Regions from separate parts of the Mesorhizobium robiniae genome, predicted to be linked through region 1. Evidence: predicted binding sites of a transcription regulator. Region 1 holds the regulator's gene; each other region holds the start of a gene.
What was found. Region 1 encodes LexA, which represses DNA repair genes until DNA is damaged. Its sites were predicted from a motif close to TGTTCNNNNTGTGTTCNG; they were not measured.
Positions count from the first base shown of each region.

Region 2: a site for LexA is predicted at 6,322-6,339, ahead of ABID19_RS11875 (ATP-dependent helicase). Genes of this name have one in related genera too.
Region 3: a site for LexA is predicted at 2,160-2,177, ahead of ssb (single-stranded DNA-binding protein). Genes of this name have one in related genera too.

Region 1 is NZ_JBEPMC010000006.1:19,631-29,298, reverse strand. It holds gene tpiA (triose-phosphate isomerase) at 62-829, opposite strand; gene ABID19_RS17350 (SurA N-terminal domain-containing protein) at 974-2,866, shown strand; gene trpD (anthranilate phosphoribosyltransferase) at 2,863-3,873, shown strand; gene trpC (indole-3-glycerol phosphate synthase TrpC) at 3,878-4,729, shown strand; gene moaC (cyclic pyranopterin monophosphate synthase MoaC) at 4,796-5,293, shown strand; gene ABID19_RS17330 (molybdopterin molybdotransferase MoeA) at 5,293-6,498, shown strand; gene lexA (transcriptional repressor LexA) at 6,603-7,355, shown strand; gene ABID19_RS17320 (ComEC/Rec2 family competence protein) at 7,349-9,668, opposite strand, start outside.
Region 2 is NZ_JBEPMC010000004.1:1,518-11,185, reverse strand. It holds gene ABID19_RS11915 (thioesterase family protein) at 1-98, shown strand, start outside; gene ABID19_RS11910 (hypothetical protein) at 353-550, shown strand; gene ABID19_RS11905 (Lrp/AsnC family transcriptional regulator) at 547-1,020, opposite strand; gene ABID19_RS11900 (EamA family transporter) at 1,110-2,015, shown strand; gene ABID19_RS11895 (dienelactone hydrolase family protein) at 2,016-2,921, opposite strand; gene ABID19_RS11890 (hypothetical protein) at 3,197-3,355, shown strand; gene ABID19_RS11885 (hypothetical protein) at 3,378-3,809, shown strand; gene ABID19_RS11880 (glucose/quinate/shikimate family membrane-bound PQQ-dependent dehydrogenase) at 3,819-6,131, opposite strand; gene ABID19_RS11875 (ATP-dependent helicase) at 6,380-9,085, shown strand; gene ABID19_RS11870 (HD domain-containing protein) at 9,095-9,668, shown strand, end outside.
Region 3 is NZ_JBEPMC010000009.1:55,613-65,280, reverse strand. It holds gene ABID19_RS23525 (hypothetical protein) at 269-553, opposite strand; gene ABID19_RS23520 (ATP-dependent Clp protease proteolytic subunit) at 630-1,235, opposite strand; gene ABID19_RS23515 (SRPBCC domain-containing protein) at 1,257-1,652, opposite strand; partial or broken gene ABID19_RS23510 (SRPBCC family protein) at 1,610-1,732, opposite strand; gene ABID19_RS23505 (ArsR/SmtB family transcription factor) at 1,729-2,043, opposite strand; gene ssb (single-stranded DNA-binding protein) at 2,278-2,799, shown strand; gene ABID19_RS23495 (OsmC family protein) at 2,935-3,360, shown strand; partial or broken gene ABID19_RS23490 (MarC family protein) at 3,449-3,535, opposite strand; gene ABID19_RS23485 (adenylate/guanylate cyclase domain-containing protein) at 3,715-5,589, shown strand; gene ABID19_RS23480 (TfuA-like protein) at 5,597-6,358, opposite strand; gene ABID19_RS23475 (YcaO-like family protein) at 6,355-7,455, opposite strand; gene ABID19_RS23470 (hypothetical protein) at 7,532-8,239, opposite strand; partial or broken gene ABID19_RS23465 (hypothetical protein) at 8,475-8,666, shown strand; gene ABID19_RS23460 (MarC family protein) at 8,776-9,405, opposite strand; gene ABID19_RS23455 (hypothetical protein) at 9,483-9,668, opposite strand, start outside.

The DNA of each region.
Region 1 (9,668 bases):
TGCGCCCTTTGCAACGATTTCCGCTGCGGCACCGCCTATCCCAGCCCGCCAGGACTGGGTGCTACGAGATATTTCGATAGGCTTCGGCGATGCCGAGAAAGTCCGCCGCTTTCAGACTGGCGCCGCCGACCAGGGCGCCGTCGACATTTTTCACGCCAAGCAGTTCGACGGCGTTCGACGGCTTGACCGAGCCACCATAGAGAATGCGCATCTTCGCCGCTGCGCTGCCAAGCTTTTCCGACAGTTTTTCGCGGATATGCGCGTGCGCCTCCGTAACGTCGGCGGCGGTCGGCGTCAGTCCTGTGCCGATCGCCCATACCGGCTCGTAGGCGATGACGGTATTCGACGCCGTGGCGTTGGGCGGCACCGAGCCGGAGAGCTGGCGCGACAGCACGTCGAGCGTAGCGCCCGCTTCGCGTTCGGCTCTCGTCTCGCCGATGCAGATGATCGCCACCAGCCCGGCACGCCACGCGGCGGACGCCTTGGCCTGAACGATGGCGTCGTCCTCGTTGTTATCGGCACGACGTTCGGAATGGCCGACGATGACGTGGCTGGCGCCCGCGTCTTTCAGCATCTCGGCCGAAATGCAGCCGGTATGGGCGCCGCTCTCCTTGGTGTGGCAATCCTCGCCGCCGGCCCGGACCGGCGTGCGCGACAAAATCTCTGCGGCGTGCGCAAGCAGGGTCGCCGGAACGCAGACCAGCGCTTCGGTCTCAGCATCGAGCCCGCTCATGAAGCCGTTGCCGATCATCCTGAGTTCGTTGAGCGAGGCACTGGTGCCATTCATTTTCCAGTTGCCTGCGACCAGCGGGCGGATTCCTGGCGTCATGGGATTTGCTTCTCCGGGCAATATTCGGCTGCGTCCTCACTAGCAAACTCAGCCCACAAAGCAATCGACAGTGGGCCGGAAGGACGCTATTGCGCTTGTTTCAGACTCGGCGCATGCGAAAATGCGCAAAAATCGGAAGTGACCATGCTTGGTATCTTGAGAAACGCGGCGGGGACCTGGGTCGCGAAGGCGTTGCTGATATTGTTGGTGTTGAGTTTCGCCGTCTGGGGCATTTCGGGGCAGCTTCTGGGTGGTTTTGCAGGCCACGACGCGGTTATCACGGCCGGAGGCACCAAAGTATCGATCAACGAGTATCGCCTCGCCTATGATCGCCAGATCAGCGTGATGTCGCAGCAATTCGGCCAGCGCATCAGCCGCGAGCAAGCGACGGCGCTCGGCCTGGACAACCAAGTGCTGGCGCAACTCGTGTCGGGTGCAGTCCTCGATGAGCAGGCCCGCAAGCTCGGGCTTGGGCTGTCCAAGGACCGCCTGGCCCAACTCACGCATGAAGACCCCGCCTTCAAGGGTCCCGGCGGCAGCTTCGACAGGCGAACGTTCGAATACATTCTGCAACAGGTCGGTATGCGGCCGGAAGACTACCTCAGGAACCGCGCCCAGGTGGCTGTGCGCCAGCAGATCGTCGAGGCGGTTTCGGACGGTCTCAAGACTCCGGATACCTTCTTGAAGGCGGTCGCGCTCTATCGTGGCGAAGACCGCACCATCGACTATGTGACGCTGCCGAAATCACTGGTCGAGCCGATCGAAGCGCCGTCCGACACAGTACTCTCGGCCTTTTTCGAGGAAAACAAGAAGACCTATGCGGCGCCCGAATACCGCAAATTCTCCTATGTCAGGCTCGAGCCGGAAGACATCATGGATCTGAGTGCTGTGACCGACCAACAGGTCAGCGAGGACTACAACAAGAACAAGGCGCGCTACACCACGCCGGAAACGCGCACCATCGAACAGCTCGTGTTCAAAACGCCTGATGCCGCGAAGGCCGCGCTCGATTCACTCAGGACCGGCGCAACTTTCGACAAGATCGTTGCCGCCGAGGGTAAGACGCAAGCCGACACGCTGCTCGGCACGCTGACCAAGGACAAGATCGCCGACAAGGCGGTGGCAGACGCCGCCTTCGCGCTAAACGCCAACGAGGTCAGCCCGGTCGTTCAGGGCGCTTTTGGTCCGGTGCTGCTGCGCGTCACCGATGTCAAGCCCGAAGTGGTGAGGCCGCTGGCCGAAGTGTCCGCTGAGATCCGCAAGGATCTGGCGCTGAGCGAGGCGAGCCGCATTCTGCTTGATGTGCATGACAATTACGAAGATATGCGCGCTTCGGGCAGCACGCTCGCGCAAGCGGCCGAAAAACTGAAGCTTAAGGTCGTCACCATCGATGCAATCGATCGCACCGGCCAGAGGCCGGACGGCACCGTCGTCAACGACCTGCCGGAATCGCCGGATCTCATCAAGGCGGTGTTCGACGCCGAACCCGGCGCCGAGAATCCCGACCTCACCACCGCCGGCAACGGCTTCGTGTTTTACGAAGTGGATTCGATCACGCCGGCCCGCGACCGCACGCTGGATGAAGTCCGCCAGAAAGTAGTGGCCGACTGGACGGCGGCGGAAACGACCAAGCGGCTCACGGCGAGAGCGGACGAACTCGAAAAGCGTCTCAAGGCCGGCGCCACGCTCGATGTGATCGCAAGCGAGCTCAAGCTCGAGAAGCAGACCAAGCGCGGCGTAAAGCGCGAGGCGGACGACGTCGATTTTGGCAAGGAAGGGGCGGCTGCGATGTTCGACGAGGGCGAAGGCGGGACTGGGTTGATCCCCTCGCCCACCGGCGACGGACAAATCTTGTTCAAGATTGCCGAAGTCTTCGAGCCTGCCGGAGCCGACGCGAGCTCGGTGCCGGAAGACGCACAGAAATCCTTCACCTCCGGCCTGTCGGACGACCTGCTCGACCAGTTAGTGGCGCAGTTGCAGACCCAATACGACGTTCGCATCGACCAGACCGCCGTTGCCCAAGCCCTGACCAGATGAGCGCGCTCAAGACCCATATCGCCAAGGTTGCCGCCGGCGACGCCCTTTCCTTCGAGGAGGCGCGGGAGGCCTTCGACATCATCATGTCGGGCGACGCGACACCCGGCCAGATCGGCGGCTTCCTGATGGCGCTGCGCGTGCGCGGCGAGACGGTGAGTGAGATTTCCGGCGCCGTCGCCACCATGCGCGCCAAGATGCTGCGTGTCGAAGCGCCCGCTGGCGCCATCGACATCGTCGGCACCGGCGGCGACAATTCGCACAGCGTCAACATCTCGACCGCTTCCGCCTTCGTCATCGCCGCCTGCGGGGTGCCGGTGGCCAAGCATGGCAACCGCGGACTGTCGTCGCAGACCGGCGCCGCCGACGTGCTGACAGCGCTCGGCGTCAAGATCGATATCCCGCCGGAAACGATCGGCCGCTGCATCCACGAAGCAGGCGTCGGCTTCATGTTCGCGCCGGCGCATCATCCGGCAATGAAGCATGTCGGCCCGACCCGCGTCGAGCTTGGCACCCGCACCATCTTCAACCTGCTTGGTCCGCTCTCCAATCCGGCCGGTGTCGCCAGACAGATGGTCGGCGTGTTCTTGCCGGAGTGGATCATGCCGGTGGCCGAGACGTTGAAGGCGCTGGGCGCCGACCACGCCTGGGTCGCCCATGGCGACGGCTATGACGAGATTACCACCACCGGTGAAACCCAAGTGGCCGAACTGGTCGGCGGCGAGATCCGCAGCTTCACGCTGACCCCGGAAGCGGTGGGACTGAAGCGTCACACCAAGGACGAGTTGCGCGGCGGCGATGCCGCCTACAACGCCCAGGCGCTGCGCGACATGCTGGGCGGCGCTGCCGGCGCCTTTCGCGATACGGTGCTGATGAACGCCGGCGCCGGACTGGTGGTGGCGGGCAAGGTAACAACGCTTGCCGACGGCATGGCGACGGCGGCGCAAGCCATCGACAGCGGCCGCGCGCTGCAAGTGCTCGACCGGCTGGTCGAGATTTCGAACGGATAGAGCCGTGTCTGACATTCTGCGCAAGATCGAAGCCTACAAGCGCGACGAGATCGGGGCGGCAAAGGCGCGCGTGCCGCTTGCCGAGATCAAGGCGCAGGCGAAGGACGCCGATGCGCCACGCGGCTTTCTCGCGGCCCTTGAAGCCAAGCGCAAATCCAGCAGTTTCGCGCTGATCGCCGAGATCAAGAAGGCGAGCCCGTCCAAGGGTCTGATCCGCGCCGATTTCGATCCGCCGGCGCTGGCCAGGGCCTATGCGAAAGGCGGCGCCGCCTGCCTTTCGGTGCTGACCGACGCGCCGTCCTTCCAGGGCGCGCCTGAATTCCTCACCGATGCGCGCAGCGCCGTGACATTGCCCGCTTTGCGCAAGGATTTTCTGTTCGAGCCTTATCAGGTTTTCGAAGCCCGTGCGTGGGGTGCGGATGCCATCCTGATCATCATGGCGAGCGTCGATGACGCCATGGCCAGGGAGCTCGAAACGACGGCTTTCGAGCTTGGCATGGACGCGCTGGTCGAGGTGCATGACGAGGCCGAGACGGAACGCGCGCTGAAACTGTCGTCACGGCTGATCGGCATCAATAACCGCAACCTCCGGACGTTCGAAACCAGTCTCGACACCTCGGAGCGGCTCGCTGCGATGGTGCCGGCCGACCGCCTGCTGGTCAGCGAGAGCGGTATTTTCTCGCACGAAGACTGCCGCAGGCTGGAACGGAGCGACATCGGCACCTTCCTCGTCGGCGAGAGTCTGATGCGGCAACAGGACGTGGCTGCCGCAACGCACCTGCTTTTGATGGGCAAGGCGCCGGCTCATGCATCGGCCCGAAAATCAGAATCGATTTTCGGAGAGCACGATGCTTAGATTCAAAGTGTTAGAGCGTACCATGTGCGTCCAAACGGACGCACATCGCTCTAAGGCCATCTGACGATGACGACCGCCCTCACCCATCTTGGCGCGACAGGCGAAGCCAACATGGTCGATGTCGGCGACAAGGCGGAGACGACGCGCACGGCGATCGCCGAGGGTTTTGTCTCGATGCTGCCGGAGACGCTCAAAATGATCCTCGATGGCGACGCCAAGAAGGGCGACGTACTCGGTACGGCGCGCATCGCCGGCATCATGGCGGCCAAGAGGACGCATGAGCTGATACCGCTCTGCCATCCGCTGCTGTTGACTAAGATATCCGTCGACATCGAACCGGACGCGGCGCTGCCCGGCCTGAAGGTCACGGCATTGGCCCGCGTCACCGGCAAGACCGGCGTCGAGATGGAGGCGCTGACCGCCGTCTCGGTCGCTTGCCTGACGATCTACGATATGGCCAAGGCGGTCGACCGCGCCATTGTGATCTCGGGCGTCAGGCTGGTGGAAAAGACCGGCGGCAAGTCCGGCGACTACAAAGCGGGCGCCCAGGGGACAGGCCGATAATGGCGCTGCTTCCGGTCGCCGAGGCGCTAGAGCGCCTGCTTGAAGATGCGGCGCCCTTGCAAGCTGAAAGCGTCGCCCTGATGGACGCCGCCGACCGCGTTCTGGCGGAGCCGCTCATGGCGCTCCGCACCCAGCCGCCCTTCAACGCGTCCGCCATGGACGGCTATGCCGCGCGGGCCGAGGATGTCGCCTCCGTGCCGGCAAGACTTTCGGTGATCGGCATGGCGCCGGCCGGACGCGGCTTTGCCGGAACGGTCGGTCCGGCGCAAGCCGTGCGCATCTTCACCGGCGCGCCGCTTCCCGCAGGCGCTGATACCATTGTCATCCAAGAGAATGTCCGCGATCTCGGCGGCGGCAGCATCGAAGTGACCGCGCCGACGGTTGAAGGCCGCAACATTCGACGCCTCGGGCTCGATTTCTCGAAGGGCGACGTCCTGCTGGAGAAAGGTCGCCTGCTTGATCCGGCGGCGTTGTCGCTGGCGGCGTCGGCCAACCATCCGCAGGTCAGCGTGGTGAAACGGCCGTTGGTCGCTATCATCGCTACCGGCGACGAATTGCTGCCGCCGGGCAGCGAGCCTGGCCCCGACCAGATCATCTCGTCCAATGCCTATGGCGTCGCCGCTGCAGCCCGCTTGGTCGGCGCCGACGCGCTCGATCTCGGCATCGCCTCCGACCGCAAGGAGGCGATCGCCGCGTTGGTGAAAAAAGCGGTCGATGCAGGAGCCGACGTCATCGTCACGCTGGGCGGCGCCTCAGTCGGCGACCACGACCTTGTGCATGACGTGCTGACTGGCGAAGGCATGACGCTCGATTTCTGGAAGATCGCCATGCGACCGGGCAAACCGCTGATGTTCGGCCGGCTGGGCGACGTCCGCTGCATCGGCCTGCCTGGCAATCCAGTGGCGAGCCTGGTCTGCACACAGCTTTTCCTGAAGCCGTTGCTTGCGCGGCTCGGCGGCCGCGCCTACCGGCAGGACATGCGTCAGGCGCGGCTCGGCGCCGCCATACCGGCCAACGATCTCAGGCAGGACTATGTACGCGCGGTGGTGAAGGAAGACACCGGCACGCTAACGGCGACGCCGTTCGGCATCCAGGATTCCTCGATGCTCAGAACGCTGGCCGATGCGAACGGGCTGATCGTGCGTGAGCCATTTGCACCCCCAGCCGCGACAGGCGCCGCCTGCAGCGTGCTGATGTTACGCTGAACAAACCGTCAACGCATTCATTAAACTTTAAACAGTTGCGGAACACAACTGGAACAGATAGTGTTTGTTCTGGGTTTGTTTTTCTGATTCTGTTGGGGGTCGCGATGCTGACACGCAAACAACATGAGCTGTTGATGTTCATCCACGAGCGGCTGAAGGAAAGCGGTATTCCGCCATCGTTCGACGAGATGAAGGAAGCGCTCGACCTGGCCTCCAAGTCGGGAATCCATCGGCTGATCACGGCACTGGAGGAGCGCGGCTTCATTCGTCGGCTGCCCAACCGCGCTCGCGCGCTGGAGGTGCTGCGCCTGCCCGATTCGATCGCGCCCGGCCTCAATGCGGCGCGCAAATTCTCGCCGAGCGTCATTCAGGGCAGCCTTGGGCAGAGCAGCCATGGACAGGGCAGCCTCGGGCGGCAGATCAAGCCGGCGCCTTCACGCATGCCCGCAGCCGGCAACGACGACGACGTTGTCGCCACCGTCTCCATCCCGGTGATGGGCCGGATCGCTGCCGGTGTGCCGATCGATGCCATCCAGCACCAGACGCATTCGATCTCGGTGCCACCGGACATGATCACCGGCGGCGCGCACTACGCGCTGGAAGTCAAAGGTGATTCGATGATTGAGGCCGGCATTTTCGACGGCGATACGGTCATCATCCGCAACGCCGACACCGCCCAGCCTGGCGAGATCATTGTCGCCCTGGTCGACGAGGAGGAAGCGACGCTGAAGCGGTTCCGCCGTAAAGGCGCCTCGATCGCCCTGGAAGCCGCCAATCCGGCCTATGAGACGCGCATATTCGGGCCGGACCGGGTCAAGGTGCAAGGCAAGCTGGTTGGATTGATCCGGCGTTACTGAACGGCAGCTTTCTTGGCTTTCTCAGGCTTGCGGTAAGGCGGCAGACCCCTCGCCTCGCGCGAAAATCTCCGCTGCTCATGCCAGGGCCTGTATGGCTGTTCGACGGCAAAACGGATTTCTGCGCGCGTCGTCGCAGATTGCGGATCGAAGAAGACGGCAGCACTGCCCATGCGAGCGAGCTGGCGTTTGGTGACGACGAGAACCAGCGGGTTGCGGCAGGGATTATAATAGGCTGTGGCGTCGTCAATAACGAGCAAATCCGCAAAGCCACAGGCCGGCCGCGCGGTTTTGCGGTCGTCGGCGAGCGCGATGATCGCGCCGGACGGATGCCGGGCGATGCAAAGGCCGTCAGTGCAGTAAAAAGGCGCTCCCGGCGGCAGGTCGGCCGGGTCGGCGATGTCGAACCGCACGTCTCCTTTTTCGAATGTCTCCGGCTCGACAATAGTCGCTGAAATCAGCGCATGTTTCCAATTGTCGGTGGTGAATTCGTTCGAGCGCACTCGGTTGACGGCAAGTTCTCCCCCGCCGATCGGCAGCGCCACCAGATGCGCGTCCTCCGAGATCAGCACGTCGGGGGTGCGTGTCTCGGAAATCGTCAGCAGGCCGGCGAGCGCAAAGGGAAGTGCCGCAAGCCGCAACCATGTCGTCGCCATTGTGGCAATGACCAGGGCGACCGTCACCAGCAGAACCGACTGCAACGAAATCAGCCCGACTGCATCGACCGGCGAACGCTCGGAGATCCATCCCGATATTGCGATCATGGCCGTCAGCCCCTTGCCCATCATGTAGAGGAAAGGCCCGTCGAGGCCGAAAGGCATTGCCAAGGCGCTGACGACGGCCAGGAACATGACGACCGTAACGATCGGCATGACGGCCAGATTGGCGAACAGGCTGAGCGGCGAGACGCGCTGGAAGTGCCAGATGGCGAAAAGCGCGGTGGCGCTGCCGGCAATGATGGAAGTCATTGCGATGGTACCTGTCCCAGCGAGGAGTTTGCGCGTGACGAAAGCGACCGGTGACCGTCGCTGCGGCGGCGCCTTGGCCTTGTCGGCACGATAGTCCGACCAGCCGGCATAGGCGCCTACGAGAGCCGCGGTCGCGGCGAAGGACATCTGGAAGCTGGGGCCGACCACCTCGTGCGGCGACACGACGATGACGGCGATCGCTGAAATCGTCAGATTGCGCATGGTGAGTGCGGCCCGATCGAACAACACGGCGACAAGCATCACCGCCAACATGATGAAGCTGCGCTCGGCCGCGACCACGACACCGGAAAATATCAGATAGGCAGCTATGGAAACGAGTGCGGCGCCGGCCGCATATTTTTTGACCGGCCTACGCGACGAAAAATCGGGAAACAGCGCAAAGGCGCCGCGCAGCAATCCCATGATGGTGCCGGCAACAAGCGCCATGTGCAGGCCGGAAATGGAGATGATGTGGTAGATGCCGGTGCGCCGCATCGATTCGTTGATTTCTTCGGGGATGCCGGCACGCACGCCGACGATCAGCGCAGCGGCAATCTCCCCCTCGGCCCCACCGATGCTGTCCCTGATGTGGTCGGCGATGGTTTCGCGCGCCTTTTCGATCGAGGCGGAAAGGCGCGCGGCTAACGGTGCATCCTCGGAAGCGACGATCTTCGGATTGCCGAGGAAAAAGCCGCTGGCGCCAATGCCGGCGAAATAGCTGTCAAAGGAGAAGTCATAGCTGTCCGGCCTAACCGGGCCAGTCGGAGGCAGAAGCCTCACATAGCCGGCCACCACCGAGCCTGCGGTCATCTCGGCGGGAGTTTTGCGTGCCGAAACCCTGACACGTTCCGGTGCATAACGCAGGGTCGGCCGGGCGGTCGATATCACGTCGATGGTCAGCCTGATCCGGCCGTTCGCCATCTGGTCGAGCCTGACGACGCGGCCGGTGAGCTGGGTCTGGATTACCGAACCGAGCATCTGCGTTCCCGCGCGCCAGGTTTCAACCTTGGCGGCGAGCACACCGAGTGCGCACAGCAACGCTGCCATGAAACACAAATGCGTTTTGCGCCATGACCGCGTGACCGCTGCACACAATGCCGTGAGGACCACGACGGCGATGGGTTGGGGAAAGCCCGGTTCCACGGCAAGCGAAAAATAGACGATCACGCCGGATGCCAGGAAAACCGGCACCAGCAGGAAGGCGACGCCGCGGTCGAGTTCCATGCCGGCCGCCGAAACAACGCTGTTGCGGACAGCGGATGGTGCGAGGCGACGGAACTGTCGGCGGAAACCAACGACAGGCCTGGGTGTTGGACCGGGTATTGGCGCGGAGCGGCCTGGCGAAAGA
Region 2 (9,668 bases), on a different contig from region 1:
TGCTGACCAAGATCGAGGCCATGCGCGCCGCTCATGCTGCGCTGCCGATGCCGGAGCGCGCCGGCCGTTCCATCGGCATCAAGGCGCGCCGCGTTTGAAGAGGTTTTTTCGGCGTCCGCTTTAAGCCCTTGTTTTCATTTATACCGTTACCCCAAAGCCACTATGCCCTGATAAGCCATTGGCACTAGCCCGCAAGCCGGCTTGAACCGCGACCCGGCCGCCGTTAACCTTACCGAGGTTTTAACGTGAACAAGCCGAATTGAGTCGTTGAACGACTCAGCACGGCGGTTGAAAACCGTCCCTATCGAGTTGTGATACGGGCGGCTGGGCGGAAGCGGTTCGGGGAACGTGCATGAAAACCGACATCAAGGTCGAGGCGGACAGGCTGGCAGCTGATCCACGCATCAGCGACTATGATTTCTGGCGCTCGCTGAAGAACCTCAACAACGAGATCTTTCACATCGCCAACAACAACGAGCCGATCCCCTTCGCCATGATCCGCTGGCGCGCCATCCTGAAACAGGCGCGCTCGAAGCGCGGGCATGCCTAGCGCTTCAGCGCATCCAGCGGCGAACGCGCCACCACCGGTGACGACTGGATAATCGCGGTGTTGGTCATCGCAAACGGAATGATGCGGTCGATCACCCTTTCGAGTTCGGCCACCGAGCCGACATGCGCCAGCGCGATGAAACAGTCCTCGCCGGTCACCCGGTCGCATTGCGCGATTTCCGGCAAGTCGCGGATGATCTCGGCCACCACAGCCAGTTGCCCGGGCACCGGCCTGATCCGCAGCCATGCCGACAGCTTCATGCCGAGCGCCGCCGGGTTGATCCGCACCGTATAGGCTCCGATCACGCCGCTCTCCTGCAGCCGCTTGATGCGCTCGGCCACGCTCGGCGCCGACAGGCCGACCGAGCGAGCCAGTTCAGCGGTGCTGGTGCGCGCATCCTTTTCCAGCAGGCGCAGGATTTTCAGATCCGCCGCATCCAGGTCGGCATTTTCGTTTCGAAGGCGTTTCAACGAAAGCTCCTAGGCATCGGAAAAGTAATCGCCTCCTTGGCCGATCATTACCCATATAAACCGGAAAGATCGCCTGCGATAATTATGGCATGGAAGATCGAACGCAAGCCCCCGCAGCAATGCCTTCCCTTGCTGGCCCGGCCTTTGGCAAGCTGGCGACCTCGCTGCCGCCGCATGTCTGGTTCGGCGTCAGCGCCGTGTTCCATTATCTCGGGCCGGCTTTCGCCGTGCTGCTTTTCCCGCATGTCGGCGTGCTCGGCATGGCCTGGCTGCGCATCGTCACGGCCGCCCTGGTCTTTGCGCCGCTGACCCGGCCCTGGACGATCTTCGCCCGCGCCGACCGGCCGACACGATTGCTGCTTGTCGCCTTTGGTGCCTGCCTCGGCGTGATGAATTGCTCGTTCTACTTGGCGCTCGACCGCTTGCCAATCTCGCTGGTCGCGGCGATCGAATTCGTCGGCACCATCGGCGTCGCGCTGGTCGGCGTCAGAAGCCCGCGCAATCTCGCCGCCCTCGCCGTCGCGGTCATCGGCACCCTGCTGCTGATCGACGTCAAATGGTCAAGCGACCCGATCGGCCTGTTCTGGGCCTTCCTCAACGGCGCGCTGTTCGTTGGCTATATCGTGCTTGGCCACCGCGTCGCCCGCGCCGGCGCCGGCGGCGGCATCGCCGGCCTGGGTGCCGCCATGGCGGTCGCCTTGCTCATCGTGCTGCCGATCGGCTTCACCGATGCGCTGCCGGCTTTCTCGGCGCCGCCGCTGCTCATCGCCGCCATCGGCGTCGGCATCTGCTCGTCGGTCATCCCCTATATCTGCGACCAGCTCGCCATGTCGCGGCTGCCGCGATCGAGCTTCGCGCTGATGCTGTCGTTGCTGCCGGTCACCGCCACGCTGATCGGCGTCATTGTGCTCCGCCAGATACCCAGCTCCACCGATTGCCTCGGCATCGCCCTGGTGGTGGCCGGCGTCGCTTTCCACAAACCGGCAAACGCCTGATCAGGCAAGCTTTTCTCTGAGGAAGGTGCTCGTCCGGCCCCAGGCGAGGTCCGCCGTGTTCTTGTCGTAGCGGGCCGCTGACGTGTCGTTGTTGAAGGCATGATTGGCACCTTCATAAACATAGACCGTGTATTCGACCTTGGCTGCATCGAGTTCTTTCTTGAAGGCGTCGATACCGGCATTGATGCGGGTGTCGAGTCCGGCATAGTGCAGCAGCAGCGCCGCCTTGATCTTCGGCACATCCTCGGCCTTCGGCTGCATGCCGTAATAGGCGACGGCGGCGGCCAGATCCGGCGCGTTGGCAGCCAATGTGTTCACTGTACCGCCGCCCCAGCAGAAGCCGACCGCGCCGACCTTGCCGTTGCCACCCTCGTATCCCTTGAGGAAAGCGACCGTTGCGACCGCATTGGCGACGGTCTGCGCCGGATCGAGCTTGGAAAATTGGTCGCGCGCCTTGTCTTCGTCGGCCGGCGTGCCGCCAAGCGGCGACAGAAAGTCAGGAGCCAGCGCCACAAATCCTTCAAGCGCCACGCGTCGCGCCACATCGCGTATATGCGGGTTGAGCCCTCTGTTCTCATGCACGACGATGACGGTGCCGAGCTTGCCGGACTGGCCGGCCGGTTTGACCAGATAGCCCTTCATCTCGCCACCGCTGCCGGGGTAGCTGATGTCCTCGCCGGTCACGCGTGAATCGTCCTCGGCAATGATTGCCGCCCGGGCTGAATTCGCTGCCAGCAGCGGCGCGATTGCGGCGGCTGCCGCGCCTGATCCGGCAAGCCTGGTCAGCTGTTCCATGAAGCGCCGCCGGTCGAGCGTCAAATGCGTGTATTCGTCATAGGCGTCGATCATTGCCTGGGTAATGGCAGGCCGTGTGACGGCTGAGCTGGCAGGGACCGGTTTTGTCATGGCGCTCTCCTCTGCTTCGGCAACACGCGCAAGATAGGCTAGAAGCCCGCGTGGTCCAGTCACGGATGAGTGAGGCTATGCGGTGTTCACAACGCCGGTTGGCTCGCATTGGCCATGGCGGCCATTCGGCACGAAAGCCGTGACACGAACGCGCAGGCCGTCATCACTTTCTTGTAATTGGTGGTAAATCTTGACGATCCTGACACAATATAAGGGAAAGCTGCAGGTGGTGACCTCGCCTGCCTTTGCCGGCTTTGACAAGAAGGAAAACACTCATGACCTTCCCCACCCCGATCCTCGCAAGCGTGTTCGTGCTTGCCGCCGCCGTGCTGGCGCTGCGTTTCGCCGCCTTCGCTGCCACCAGGCGATCGATGGTCAAGGTCCGCAGCGACCGACGTCAGCCTGCCGATGGCCGCTCGAAGACCAGTGACTGAAACCCGAGGTTGAGGGGAAATCATGGACGTCCAGAATATCGTCGACGCCGTCTCACAGAAAGCCGGCCTCGACCAGGCAACGACGGAAAAGGTCGTTGGCATCATTTTTTCGGTGCTCGAGCACGAGGCGGAAGGCACGACCCTGTCCAGCTTCTTCGCCAAGATCCCGGGAGCCGATGGGCTGGCCCAGAAATATGATGTCATGGCTCCCGGCGCGGCCTCCGGTGGAGGCCTGCTGTCATCGCTGCAGGGCGCGCTGGGCGGTGTTCTCGGCGCCAAGACCGGCGCGTTGGTCAACGGCGTCGCGGCGCTCGAAGCGTCCGGCCTTAGCATGGCGCAGATCCGCCAGGCCGGCACGACGCTGGTCCAGCAGGCCGAAACCGCCGCCGGCCCCGAGCTGACCAATGAGGTGCTCAACTCGGTGCCCAGCCTGAAAGGCCATCTCGGCCTCTGAAAGAACTCTCTACTTCGGCAGCGTATAGGCCATCACATAGTCCCCCGCCTTGGTGCCGACCGAGCCATGGCCGCCGGCGACGATGACCACGAACTGGCGTCCGTCGGCGACCGTGTAGGTCATCGGCGTCGACTGCCCGCCGGCCGGCAGCCGGGTCTGCCAAAGCTGCCTGCCAGTCGTCAGATCATAGGCGCGGAAGAAGTCGTCGACCGCAGCACCGAGGAAGGCGACGCCGCCAGCGGTGATCATCGGCCCACCGATGCCCGGCACGCCAACCTTGAACGGCAGCGGCAGCGGCGTCATGTCGTAGACGGTGCCGTTGCGATGCTTGTAGACGATCTTGCCGGTCCTGAGATCGGCGCCCGCGACATAGCCCCAGGGCGGTGCCTGGCAGGGGATGCCGAGCGGCGACAGAAACGGCTTCAATATCACTGCATAAGGCGCACCTTCATTGCGGTTGAGGCCCTGTTCGCTGCCTTTGGTATCGCCCGGCGGCGGCACGTCCGCGCGCGGCACCAGCTTGGAGATGAACGCCAGGTATGTCGGCATGCCGAACATCACTTGCCGGACCGGATCGACCGCCACGCCGCCCCAGTTGAATGTGCCGAAATTCCCGGGATAGACCAGTGAGCCCTGCAGCGACGGCGGCGTGTAGCGACCCTCATAGCGCAGTTTCAGGAAATCGATCCGGCAGGCCAGCTGGTCGAACATGGTAATGCCCCACATGTCCGCGCCGGTCAGCGGTTTCGGATTGAAGCTCAGATCCGAGACCGGCTGCGTCGGCGAGGTATGATCGCCCTCGATCGCGCCGCCCGGCGCCGGCACTTCGCTGATCGGAACGATCGGCTCGCCGCTGCGCCGGTCGAGCACATAGAGGTCGCCCTGTTTGGTCGGCCCAACTAGCGCCGGCACCACGCCGCTGGCCGTGGTGATGTCGACCAGCGTCGGCTGCGCCGGCACGTCCATGTCCCAGAGATCGTGATGCACGGTCTGCCGCACCCAACGCAATTGGCCGGTGTTGAGATCGAGCGCAGTGATCGAAGAGGAGAATTTCTCGTCATTGGCGCTCCGCCCGGCGCCGAGCTGATCCGGCGTCTTGTTGCCGAGCGGCACGTAGAGCAAGCCGAGCTTCTCGTCGGCGCTCGCCGTCGACCACATGTTGGGCGAGTTGTGGGTATAGGTCTGGTCAGGTGCCAGTGGCGTCGTCTGGTCCGGATTGCCGGAATCCCAGTTCCAAATCAGGGCGCCGGTGTCGACGTCGAAGGCGCGGATGACGCCGGACGGCTCCTCCGTTGAATAATTGTCGTTGACCGCGCCGCCGACGATGATCTTGTTGGCGATGATCAGCGGCGCCGAAGTCGAATAATAATAGCCCGGCTTCGGATACGGCATGTTGGCGAGCAGGTTCAACGTGCCGCCCTCGGCGAATGTGGGACAGACCTGGCCACTCGCGGCGTCGAGCGCGATCAGCCGGGCGTCGGATGTCGGCAGATAGACGCGTGCTGCACAAGGCTGGCCGGCGGCGATTTTGGCATCGGCATAATAGGCCACGCCGCGGCACGTCTGGTGCTGGCGGTCCTTGTCCAACCCGACCTTGGGATCGAAGCGCCATTTCTCCTTGCCGCTCGCTGCATCTATGGCAATGGCGAAATTGTGCGGCGTGCAGATGTAGAGCGTGTCGGCAACCTTCAGCGGCGTCACCTGATAGGTCGTCTCACCGATGTCGTCGGGCCCTTTCACATCGCCGGTGCGATAGGTCCAGGCCGGCTGCAAATTGGCAACGTTTTCGGGAGTGATCTGGTCGAGCGGCGAATAGCGCTGGCCATACTGGGTGCGGCCGTAAAAATGCCATTCGCCGGCTGGCACATTGCCGCCGAGGTCGGCCGTCGGCGTCACCATGTCGGTGTTGAGTTGGCCGGCAATATCCTTTGGATCGGTCGTCATCGAATAGCCGGCAACGCCGATCGATGCCAGCACCGCGAGTATCAGCGGCGCGCGACCGTCCGGGCCGGTGAGCCCGCGCCGCGCCCACGGCGTCAGCAGCCACAACGCCAGAAGCACGATGATGCCGCCGCGCGGACCGAGTTCCCACCAGTCGAAGCCGATTTCCCAGACCGCCCAGCAGAGCGTGCCGATGACGATCGCCGCGTAAAGCCACAGCGCCATCGATTTGCGCCTGTAGAGCAGCCAGCCGGCGAGGAGGAAGGCGATGCCGGCAATGACATAATACCAACTGCCGCCCAGCGAAGCTAACCAGATGCCGCCGCCGCCGAGCGCCAGGCCGATAAGAAGAAGGATGAGGGAGGTGATGACGACAGCCAAGATGATACTCCTTCGACTGGTGCGCTTCGCAGCGTCAATGGGCAACCCGGCATTGCGCTCCTGCCCCGGGCACAACTTTCTCCGGCCCGCCTCCTCTGTCAAGCAAGCTCCTCGTTTTAGGCGTGGACCCACAGCAGGCTCACGTTTTGGGTCGCGCACTCATCCAGATTGTGGGTCTACGGACTGGAGAGAGAACAAAACGGAGACACTTCTGGCGTTTCGCCGCCGAATCACTACATTCGGGGGAGATGTCCGGCTTTTCGGAAGATATGCCTTTTTTTGACGAACCGAACGCGCGGCCCTCGGCCCCGTCGGGAATTGCTGCGCGCGCCATGGCTGCCCGCAGCGGCCACAACAACGCGCCCGATTATCTGAACGGCCTCAACCCCGAGCAGCGCCTGGCGGTGGAAACCACCGAGGGCCCGGTTCTGGTGCTGGCCGGCGCCGGCACCGGTAAGACGCGCGTCTTGACCACCCGCATCGCCCACATCCTTGCCACCGGCAAGGCCTTCCCCTCGCAGATCCTCGCCGTCACCTTCACCAACAAAGCCGCGCGCGAAATGAAGCAGCGCATCGGCATCCTGATCGGTGAAGGCAATGTCGAGGGCATGCCGTGGCTCGGCACCTTCCATTCGATTGGCGTGAAGCTGCTTCGCAGACACGCCGAGCTTGCCGGACTGAAATCCGATTTCACCATTCTCGACACCGACGACGTCGTTCGACTGATCAAGCAGCTCATCCAGGCCGAAGGGCTGGACGACAAGCGCTGGCCGGCCAAGCAATTCGCCCAGATGATCGACGGCTGGAAGAACAAGGGGCTTGGTCCCGCCGACATTCCCGAGGGCGATGCCCGCGCCTTCGCCAACGGCAAGGGCCGTGAGCTCTACAAGGCCTATCAGGAGCGGCTGAAGACGCTGAACGCCTGCGACTTCGGCGATCTTCTGTGCCACCCGATCCGCATCTTCCGCGCCAATCCGGACGTGCTTAAGGAATACCACAAGCGCTTCAAATACATCCTCGTCGACGAGTACCAGGACACCAACACCGCGCAGTACATGTGGCTGCGGCTGCTTGCGCAGCGGCCGCAATCCTCCCCCCTTGAGGGGGAGGTGCCCGCGAAGCGGGCGGAGGGGGTCGCCGCAGAAGGAACCGCCCAATCATCAAAGACCTTGGCGTCGAGCACTGCCGCACGGACCCCACCCGGCCGGGCTTCGCCCGGCCACCCTCCCCTCAAGGGGGAGGGAAACCTGCGCCCGGCCACCGTAAATATCTGCTGCGTCGGTGACGACGATCAATCCATCTATGGCTGGCGCGGGGCCGAGGTCGACAACATCCTGCGCTTCGACAAGGATTTCCCCGGCGCTGCGATCATCCGGCTGGAGCGCAACTACCGCTCCACCGCCCACATCCTCGGCACCGCCTCCCACCTCATCGCCCACAATGAAGGCCGCTTCGGCAAGACGCTGTTCACCGAAAGGGTCGCTGAGGACGACGAGAAGGTGCATGTCCACGCCGCCTGGGATTCCGAGGAAGAGGCCCGTGCAGTCGGCGAGACCATCGAAGCCTATCAGCGCCAGAAGCACAATCTCAACGACATGGCCATTCTTGTCCGCGCGTCCTTCCAGATGCGCGAGTTCGAGGATCGTTTCGTCACGCTCGGCCTCAACTACCGCGTCATCGGTGGCCCGCGCTTCTACGAGCGCCTCGAAATCCGCGATGCGCTGGCCTTCTTCCGCGTCGTCGCGCAAGGCGCAGACGACCTCGCCTTCGAGCGCATCGTCAATGTGCCGAAGCGCGGCCTTGGCGAAGCCACCATCCGCCAGATCCACGACACCGCGCGCGCGCTCCGCATCCCAATGCTGGAGGCCGCCTCCAAACTTGCCGAGAGCGACGAGCTGAAGCCGAAGCCGCGCGCCGCACTGCGCGAGGTATCAGCCAATTTCGAGCGCTGGCAGAAAGCACTGGAGACCACGCCGCACACCGAGTTGGCCGAGACCATCCTCGAGGAGAGCGGCTACACCGACATGTGGAAGAACGACCGCTCGGTGGAAGCTCCCGGCCGGCTGGAAAACCTGAAAGAGCTGATCCGCTCCATGGAGGAGTATGAGTCGCTGCGCTCCTTCCTCGAACATGTAGCACTGGTGATGGACGCCGAGCAGAACGCCGAACTCGATGCCGTCAACATCATGACGCTGCATTCGGCCAAGGGCCTCGAATTCGAGACCGTTTTTCTGCCTGGCTGGGAGGAAGGCCTGTTCCCGCACCAGCGCGCGCTCGACGAGGGCGGCCGCTCGGGGCTCGAGGAAGAGCGCCGCCTGGCCTATGTCGGCCTGACCCGCGCCAAGAAGAACCTGCATTTGTGGTTCGTCTCCAACCGCCGCATCCACGGCCTGTGGCAGTCGACGATCCCATCGCGCTTCCTCGATGAACTGCCGGAAGCCCATGTCGAGGTCGCCGAGGGCGGCAACAGCTACGGCGGTTACGGCAATCCCTATGGCGGCGGCTCGTTCGCATCGGGCCGTGGCGGCCAAGGAGCAGGAAGGCAGAACCCCTATGGCGCCTCGCGTTTCGACAATGTCGGCGCAGAAAAATCCGGCGCCTTCTCCAACACCTATGCGACGCCGGGCTGGCAGCGCGCACAAAAGAACCGCACCGAGGCGACCGACCGCAACTGGGGCTCGCGTTCCGGCCACCAGGTCGAGCGCATCGGCTATGGCGAAACCGACTCCGGCTATGGCGCCGGCCGCACTAGCGTCAAAGGCCGTACCATCGACGGCGAACTGGTCGCCAAATCCGTCGCCGACACGCCGTCCGCCTTCAGCGTCGGCGACCGCGTCTTCCACCAAAAATTCGGCAACGGCAACATCTCGGCCATCGAAGGCAACAAGCTGACCATCGACTTCGACAAGGCCGGCCAAAAACGCGTGCTGGATGGGTTTGTCGCGGCGGTGTGACCCGCATGGTTGCGTTTCAGCAACAGTTTAGAACGGTTTTTTCACCATCTTGATTTGCTTAGTGAAACAAACCATGAACGCGGCTATCATACGAACTTGTGCGATTCTCTCGCACATCCGCGTCGGCAAACAATGAAACATCACCACGAGTTTCGCGATCCTATTCATACTTTTATCAGCGTTCGCACAGATGAGCGGAGCGTCATAGATTCACGGCCATTCCAACGCCTGCGCAACATTCATCAGCTCGCTCTTACATATTTGGTTTACCCGGGAGCTACCCATCGCCGATTCGAGCATTCGCTCGGCGTCATGGATTTGGCGTCAAGAATATTCGATATTGTGACAAGTTCTGAAAACATTGTTCATTCCGTAGTGAGAGACATCGTGCCCGACACGGATGCTCTTCGCTATTGGCGGTCTGTTCTGCGCATGGCAGCGCTCTGTCATGATGTAGGTCATCTCCCTTTTTCACATGCGGCAGAACACAAACTTCTACCAAAGGGCTTTGACCATGAGCAGATAACTGTTTCATTGATTAGGTCTGCTGAGATGCAAGCCATTTGGGAAAGAATGACCCCTC
Region 3 (9,668 bases), on a different contig from region 1:
GCCGCGGCAGGCATAAGTGCCAGGGCCAGGCGTGTGCGCCGCCCGACAAACCGTGACCTGCCGATCCCACTAAAATCAGAGACTACTAGTCGGATCGTCGGCTGAACGCCGCGAAGCATCCGAAATCAAAAGCCGGCAGTGTACTCCCGGCGAATTGGATTTTAGATCCAAGAAAGCCCCGACCGTATGCGGAAGCAGCGGCGGGGCTGTTCATTTCAGACAACCGCGAGCACGAGCACCTTCAGATTGTGCCAGCGATGAAGACTGTCTATCGCCTGGGCGCGTTGACCGCGCCGGCGCCGACATCGAAGGTTATGCTGCCGGAAATCCTGACATCGGTATCGCCGATCTTGAACTCGCCGTTACCGTTGCCGGGCACGGCATCGTCGGGCTCGGGAGCCGGCTTGGCGATGCGATAGTCGTCGGCCACGCCGGGCAGCGTGTCTTTTTGCGGCGAACTGTCATCGGCAAACGCGTTGCCGGTCAGCAAGCCGGCACTGGCAAGTGCTGCGGCGGCAAGGCGCAATGGTCTTGATGAGCGGCTGTCGGTCATTTTGCGGACTATAGTGTTACGCCGCGCACCAGGCCAGACCGCTGCGATCAAATTGCCGCGTGTGAGCCGGCTTGCTTCACGCCGCCTTCTTGCGCGTATCAAAAACATGGTCGACAAGGCCCCATGTCTTTGCCTCCGCGGCGGTCATGAAATAGTCACGGTCGAGCGTGCGTTCGACCTCTTCATAGGTGCGGCCGCAGTGATGCGCATAGAGTTCGGTCATGCGCTTCTTGGTGCGCAGGATGCCTTCGGCGTGACGCTGGATATCGGAAGCCTGGCCCTGAAAACCGCCCAGCGGCTGGTGCAGCACGATGCTGGTGTTGGGCAGCGCGATGCGTCGCCCCGGAGTGCCAGCCATCAGCAGGAACGAGGCCATCGACGCGGCAAAGCCCATGCAGACGGTGGATACGGGGCAAGAGATGTATTGCATCGTGTCGTAGATGGCGAAGCCGCTGGTCACCACGCCGCCCGGCGAGTTGATGTAGAGCGAGATCTCCTTGTCTGGATTGTCGGATTCCAGCGACAGAAGCTGCGCACAGACCAGCGCCGACACGCCGTCGTTGATCTCTCCGTTGATGAAGACGATGCGCTCGCGCAGCAGCCGCGAAAAAATGTCGAAGGCGCGTTCGCCGCGGCTCGACTGCTCGATCACCATCGGCACCAGATTGGCAAAACCGCTCATCGCTTTTCTCCGTTGTGTCGCTCAGGCCGCGCGCAGGAAGAGGCGAGGCGTGTTTGCGGCAATGGTCTGTTTGGGGCGGTGTGCGTTGAGCGAAAGCCGGCAACCGGCGCCCACCATCGCAACCGCAGGCGTAGCGACCCGCGCAAATCCATCGTGGACGATGCGCAGATGCGTGCCGCCCGACACGGTGCGGTCGAGCGTGAAGGTGACGATACTGTCAAACGGATCCGGTGCATTGCCCGGCGCTGCTCGCTCCCGCCAAGAATAGCGCAGCAGGCGTCCGGGCTCGGCGTCGAGGATTTCGCACTCGATCGCGCATCCGCCTTGGCAAAGGCAAAGCGGCTGCCGATCTCGGGCTTGATGTCGTTCGGCATCATCCAGGCCGCGAGCAGGTCCGGCACCGTCAGCGCCCGCCACACTTTTTCCGGCGGGTCTGGAAGCTCGCACTCGAACTCGATCGAGTCTGCTGCGATGTCCGAATGCTGTTTTACCGTCATTGGTCCATATCCTTCAAAACCGCCTTGAGCCGTTCGATACGCTCGGGCCAGAACGCACGGTAGCGTTCGATCCAGCCGAGCAGAGGGTCAAGCCCTTGCGGATCGGCGCGATAATAGGCGTTGCGGCCGGCCCGCCGCTCGGCCACAAGGCCGGCGCCGCGCAATACCGCGAGATGCTGCGACACGGCCGGTTGCGACACGGTCATGCCGCTGCGCAGTTCCGACACCGTCATCTCGCCGGCGGCGAGCCGTTCGTAGACGGCGCGGCGTGTCGGGTCGGAAAGTGCTCGAAAAATCTCTGCTTCGATCATGGGGGAAGCATAAGTCTACACTTATCGATTTGGCAAGCGGTCTTTTGCGCCCATATGAAATGGCGTGGCCAACCCAGCGATTGCTGACATTCCTTGACAGTTCACGGTAGAACTCCTAGAACGAAAAGAGAACAAAAACCTTGTGGGAAAAGGCAGCCACGGCAGGCGGCGATTGTCCGCAGTCTATAAGGTATGCGACAGAAATTTTGTTTCGGATGAGCGCGGAGAAGTATGATGGCGGGTAGCGTCAACAAGGTCATTCTGGTGGGCAATCTCGGGGCGGACCCGGAAATCCGCCGTTTGAATTCGGGTGAGCCGGTCGTCAACATCCGCGTCGCCACGTCGGAAAGCTGGCGCGACAAGACTTCCGGCGAACGCAAGGAAAAGACCGAGTGGCACAATGTCGTCATCTTCAACGACCAGCTCGCCAAGGTCGCCGAGCAGTATCTGAAGAAGGGTGCGAAGGTTTATGTCGAGGGCCAATTGCAGACGCGCAAATGGCAGGACCAGACCGGCAATGATCGCTACACGACCGAAATCGTGCTGCAGAAATTCCGCGGTGAGCTGCAGATGCTCGACGCACGCGGGCAGGGCGAGGGCGGTCAGGTCGGCAGCTATGCCGGTGGCGGCAGCAGCCGCGGTTCCGATTTCGGCCAGTCGGGCCCGGGCGAGAGTTTCAATCGCGGCGGCGGTGGCGGAAACAAGGGTGGTGGCGGCGGTTCGTCGCGCGAACTGGACGACGAAATCCCGTTCTGAATCCTAAGGGCGGATGGCCCTTACGCGGGCGAAAAACGCCAGCTACTTGAGGCCACGAATTGGCGTCCCGAAAATCTGTCTTGGATTTTCGGGACGTTCTGCGTTTGAGTGGTGCGCGGTGAAAGGACATATCAGGTGAAAGCACGGGTCAAATGGGTCGAGGAGCGCACCTTTGTCGGCGAGTCCGGCAGCGGTCACAAGCTGGTGTTGGGAACCGCGTTCGGACCGGACGGCAAGACGCCGGGGCCGAGCCCGATGGAACTGGTGTTGCTCGGCACCGGCGGCTGCGCGGCCTATGATGTGGTTCACATCCTCGAAAAGGGGCGCGAGGCGGTCGAAGACTGCGTGGTCGAGCTCGACGCCGACCGGGCGGAAGTCGATCCCAGGGTGTTCACGCGCATCCATATGCATTTTATCGTAAAGGGCCGGGCGCTTTCGCCCGACAAGGTGAGGCGGGCGATCAACCTTTCGATCGAAAAATACTGCTCGGCCTCGGCAATGATAGCCAAGACCGCCGAGATCACCCACGACTTCGAAGTCATCGATACGACGGCTAGATAGGATAGCGCCTGGTGGCGGCGGTTCGCCGCGCGAGCTGGGGCGCCGAAAATGACGGCCTCGGCAGTCAAGCGCGAGGCCGCTTTCATTTTCATCCTGCCATCAGCGCCTTGACGCCATCGGCGACGAACTGCACGGCGAGCGCCGCCAGGATGACACCGAGCAGCCGGGTCATGATCGGCGCCTTCTAGAACCCCTGCCAGCACTCATTTTCGAAATGAATCGTCAGATTATCCTAGTCGATATAGGGTCACTATTCGGTTGAGTTTTCATACTGGATTGGCGCTCTGGCGCACCGCAACAGGCCAATGGCCACCAGCGGATGCCCTATGGTAATCTGCGGTTCTGGAGAGGAACGTGGAGCGCCGTCTCGCAGCAGTCCTATTCGCCGACGTGGCGGGTTACAGCCGCCTCATGCAGGCAAGCGAAGCCGCTACCCTTGCGGCCTTGAGGGCGCGCCATGCTGAAATCATAGAGCCAGTCGTTGCTTTGCACAAAGGACGAGTGGTCAAGCTCATTGGGGACGGTGTCCTTCTGGAGTTTCCAAGTGCCGTCGGGGCAGTGGAATGCGGCGTCGAGCTACAGGCAGCGTTGGCCACAGCCAACGTCGGGATAACGCCTGACAGGCAACTGGTCTACCGCATAGGAATCAGTTTGGGCGATGTGATCGTCCAAGGTGACGACCTTTACGGGGAAGGCGTCAACATTGCGTCGCGCTTGGAACATCTCGCGGTTCCGGGGAGCGTTCTCGTGTCGGAAGCTGTTTACAGCCAGGTTCGGGGCAAGGTCGGCTTTCACCTCGAAGACATGGGCGAGAAGACGCTGAAGAACATCGCTCAGCCAGTGCGGGCGTACATGGTTTCTAACCCTCCGTCCGGCCAGTCGCGGCTAGGGGGGTCGAAGGAAGTCCATAAGGCGGGCATTTCAATCGCCGTGCTTCCGTTCGCCAATGTGAGTGGCGACCCTGAACAGGAGTATTTCAGCGACGGCATTACCGACGACATCATCACTGACTTGTCCAAGATATCGGCACTCAAGGTGCTCTCCCGCAGCACGGCATTTACGTTCAAGGGCAGGGCCGTCAATGTCGGCCACGCCGCCAGGGAACTGCAGGTCGCTTATGTGCTCGAAGGCAGCGTTCGCAAGTCCGGCGGACGCGTCCGTATCAGCGCGCAGCTCATCGACGCAGCCAGCGACGCACATGTGTGGGCAGAGCGATACGACCGTAACCTAAGCGATGTTTTTGAACTTCAGGACGATCTTTCGCTGGCTATCGTTTCAGCTCTGAAGGTCAGGCTCCTGCCGGAAGAAGAACGCGCGATCGAGGCCAGGTCGACCTACGACACTGAGGCCTATCGGATGTACCTGATGGGCCGCCGCTATTTGAACCTGCGCGGCGCGAGGAACTACGAGATCGCCCTGCGTTTCTGCCGGCAGGCTCTCCAGTCAGACCCGGAATACGCCCGCGCATGGGCCTTGTCCGCGCTCTGCCTTTCGTATCTCAATCACAGCGGCCGGACGTCGGATTCCGGATTCGAAGCCGCCCAGAAGGCCTTGTCCGCCGATCCGACGTTGGCGGAAGCACACGCCGCAATGGGACGCATCATGGCGGAAGAAGGCAAGTTCGAGGAGGCCCTCGCCGCGCACCGCGAATCTCTGCGGCTTGAGCCGGATTCATTCGACGTGCACCACAACTTCGGCACCACCTATCTCGAACTCGGAAAGTACGAGGAAGCTGTAGGTCATTTCGAGGAGGCGTCCCGGTTACTTGAATCAGACCATACTTCGCTGAACCTGCTCGCCCTGTCGCTAAAGTCGCTCGGCCGCAATGAGGAGTCCGCGACCGCGACATACCGTGCGCTTGAGCGCATCGAGAGGGAGGTAGCAGCCCGGCCCGACAACGCCAACGCCCTCGCGCACGGGGCGCTCGCCCTTGCCAGGCTCGGCGAAAAGGAACGCGCCAGCGAGTGGATCCACCGCGCGCTGATCATCGAACCCGACGACGCGACCGATCAATACAACCTTGCCTGTGCGTTTGCCCAAATGGGAGAGCCGGAGCGGGCGATGGACCTTCTTGAAGCCAGCATCCCCAGGAAGCCAACCGAATTCCTCCTGTGGATGAAACTGGACCTCGATCTCGAGCCGATCCGGGACCACCCACGATATTTGAAGCTTTCGGCAGACTGCGAAGCAAGGATGGCACATGCCAGTGAAGCACAGGATGTCGCCTGATCCGGCTTTACGCGAAATCACGTACGATCGGATTGTCCACTGAAGCGCGGAAGTCAGTGAAGAACTCAGTCTCGTGGAACGTGAAAGGCACACGGGCAGGCTTGGCGTCGCTGTGCTTCAGCGCTCTCACGGCGGCAACAAGTTCCAGGGCATCGAGCATTTTTTGGTCAACCCGGTTTTGCATGACCCAGTCCCGGGCCGCTGCCGAAACACGGTTATCGGGATGGCGGGCGTTGAAGGCGTCGAAGCAGTCTCCGAGGTTCCGGCGTGGGTAGAACGTACGGATCGCGATCTCGGCCAGTTCCCCGCGGACGTCCTCGGTGATTCTTCCGTGCGCGGCGGCGTTGGCCAGCGTGTAGCGAATGTTGACGAGCGCCTCGGAGACAGGAGGGTAGCCGAGTTCGGCAGGGCCGTGTTCGATCGCGACTTCGTCGTCCCTGGAGAGGCGTCCGTTTGCGAAATCTCGGAAAATCGCGCCGATCCCGACCATTCCGAACGGATGCAGTTCCGCGGCACGAAGCGCGCCCATGCTCGCCGCGCCGAATACGGCGCAGCCGCGTTCAAGGGCCCAGAGTATTTCTTTGTGAAGCACGGCGGGAACGTTTCCGAAAAATCCGTCGATCAGGCCTATGACGGAAACGTCCGGACTGCTTGCTGCCAGATAGATGTCGCCACGCTTCGCGGGCGGCCACCATTTGATCTCCGGATCGGCAACAGTCCCCCGAAGTCCCGGCCGAAGAGTTGGTCCCGAAAAGACGACCGTATTCATGACCGAATCCTTGCCTTTGTCGCTCGTGCTCCGGGCCTGTATCCTCGAGAGTGCGGAAACCCCTCCAAACCCGGAACGACAACCCTGGCGAACGCGAGTTCCGGCGATTTGCTCTTCAGGTCGACGGTCACCGCCCGGGAGAAACCGGCGTCTTCCAGCCGTTCCAGGATGAACCCGATCATCCCGTCGGCTGACGACTTGCAACCGGTTTCCGCGGGAAACCGGGATTCCGTTCCCCTGTCTTCGGGAGCAGGGTTTCTGGCGGAATAAAACCGCGCTCGAATGTCGTCGCGCGCCCCCGAGACGAGCAGCACCCTTGTCTGGATCGCCTCCATGAAAGCGCGCCTCAGCGCGACGGCCGGATCGGGATGGCAACCGGCCCCGTCAGTGGAGCTTGCAAGGCTGGATGGCCCCTTACTGCGCTCGACAAGCCGACAGTAGAAGGCCGGCACCATGACGTCGGTCGTGATGTCCCAAGCTGCGGCGCTGACACCGCGTATGCGGCAGGCATCCAAAAGGCGGCACACTGTCGGGTCTTCGACCGAATCCCAGGCGACCCTGGAGAAGGAGTCAGGCGAAGATGTCCGGTAGAGCGCGACCGCATCGCCTTCAATGGCCTCGCACAGTCCATGCGCTATGGCCTCGCCGCTGGAGCTTCCGCCCCCGAGGCCGTTGCTGCTGACGAGAAAGCCGTCGTTGTTCCTGACGGCTTCAGTCGAGAAATCGGCGTGGACCAGGTCAAAGGGAACCGCCGCCTGAACTCCTGAGAACAGGTCGTACCCGACAGCCATCCTCGGTAAGCTATCGGTCTGGCACTTGCCGCCCGGTCGGACAGATTTCGGGAAACCGCCAAGGTCTGGCGCGGCCGCAAGATGCGAGACCTCGCCGAACGGCAGCCAGTCGGAAAATTCTTCCGCATGGAAGAGTTCAAGCGCTTCCATGACTCCGGAAACGCGTGCCTCCAGATCGGTCGTTCCCTTGCCCGATGACACGCTCATCGATCGGGAGTTTGGGCGAACCACCGACACTACAGGGAGGCCGATACCGTCCAGCCCGCTTATGTCTGCGATCCGCGTGATGCCGGCGTGACGCCGCAAGGCAAGCGCCGCATCGAACGTTTGTCGCAGGCCGCGGTTTGGCAATAGTTCGGTTAATGTCCCGACCGGAAGTTGCTCAGGCCCTGCCCATGATGACCATTCCGTCTCCAATGACGATCGGTTCGTAAATGGGATAATCATCGTCGCCTAGCCTGAGATGCACCGCGCCCGTTACGTTTATGACGTTGCTTCGCACCACATCGAGCGCTTTGCCGATCCGTTCGTCGATCAGGTCCCAAGCCTTGTCTTTCAGGTTCTGGTCGTATGCGAGCAGGGCGTACGCAGGGATTGCGAACAGGCGTCGGTCTCCGGTGCCGACGACCGGATCAATGTCGACCCGCACGAACAAAGCGCCGTTGATTATGTACTTTTCATCGTCGGACAGGTCGAGTCCCGAGAAATACTTGGCGAGCGTTGCCCGAAACGCCTTTAGCGCGGGATTGCCACCAGGGGTTTTGAAAAACTCGAGATTTGACGCGAAATTTTCGTCGAATACGGGTCCGACTCTTCTGCGCTCAGAAACAAACGTGTTGAACACTTCGCAGTCCTTCTTGAGGATGCCGCCTTTCCCGCTCCTGCCTCTCCCGAGCTTGAGCTTGGCTTCGGCTTCGTCAGTCGTCCCGAAAATGTTCAGCATGACCAATGTGGAACTGGGTTCTCCCGCCTCCCGCCAGTTCCTGTAGCGGACGTAAAACTCTTCGTTCCCGACGGATATGTTGGCCATCACCTCATCATCGTTTGATGAGTATTGTCCACAATAGTCATCTTGGCCGACTTTAGCCATGGAAGTCTCCCCTCACAGAAAGCGATCAAGAAACTTGCGGCAATTATGCAGCTTAAGCTGCTTACCAGTGCTGGCAATATTGCTACTAAAAAATTCCATTAGCAATAGCTAAAGTTTAGGCCGGCGTTGGCTTGGACTTCTTGTTCGGCTTCCCGCTCGCGCGCTCTTTCCCTAACGTCCGCCACCGCGGCCTCCGCCAAGCGCATCGACCCGAAGCCCCGGAACCCGGCACCGTCTGCGCTGCTCGGCCTTTCCAATCCCCTTGTGCGTCGGCGAGGCCGGCAGCGGCCACAAAATGGTGCTGGGGACCGCGTTCGGACCGGACGGCAAGACGCCGGGGCCGAGCCCGATGGAACTGGTGCTGCTCGGCACTGGCGGCTGCTCGGCCTATGATGTGGTGCACATCCTCGAAAAGGGGCGCGAGGCGTCCAGTAGCGGCGGTTCGTTGCGCGAGATGGACGACAAATCCGTTCAAGCAAACGCAACTGAACTGAGAAAATAACGGCCTCGGCATCAACCGCGAGGCCGCTTTCGTATCATGCCGCCATCAGGGCCTTGATACCGTCGGCGACGAACTGCACGGCAAGCGCCGCCAGGATGACCCCGAGCAGCCGCGTCAGGATCGAGCGGCCGGTCTGGCCGAGGATGCGGTCGATGCGCTCGGCCAGCACGAACACCAGATAGGTGATAACAAGGCAGATCGCGATGATGCCGACAAGGGCTGCCTGCGCGCCAAAACCTGGAAAAGAGCCGGAAAGCAGGACGGTCGCTGAGATCGCACCCGGACCGGCGATCAGTGGGATCGCCAGCGGGAAGGCGGCGATGTTGTGGATCATGTCCTTGGTAATGGCGACGTCGCCGATCTTTTCCTTGCGGTCCTGCCGGCGCTCGAACACCATTTCGAAGGCGATGAAGAACAGCAGGAACCCGCCGGCGACGCGGAAGGCCGGCAGTGTGATGCCGAACACCGATAGGATCGACGCGCCGGCGATTGCGAACAGCGCCATCACCAGGAAACCGATGATCGAGGCGCGCACGGAAACCTGGTTGCGCTCCTCGCGGTTCATGCCGCGTGTCACGGCGAGGAAAAGCGGCGCCAAGCCGGGCGGGTCGATGGTCACGAGAATGGTGACGAAGGCGTTGAACAGGCTGTCGAAGCTCGGCATCTCTAACCCTCCCCGCCGGGCCGTGCCCGAGACCTTGCATTGGTAGAGCAAAGCAGCGGCAGGGGAAACCGTGCAAGTCAGGTGCTGCCGGCTCGCCGCGCTAGGAACTCGACTTCGAGCCGCCAGGTCGCGCCGTCGTCCTGCGAGCGTTCGCCCAGCCAGCGGAACGAATTTTCGGTAATGCGGGAAAAACTCCAGCGCACCGAGGCGCCACTACCGTCTGCGCCTTCCTGGACGATGGTGTCGCCCTCGGCTCGGCCGAG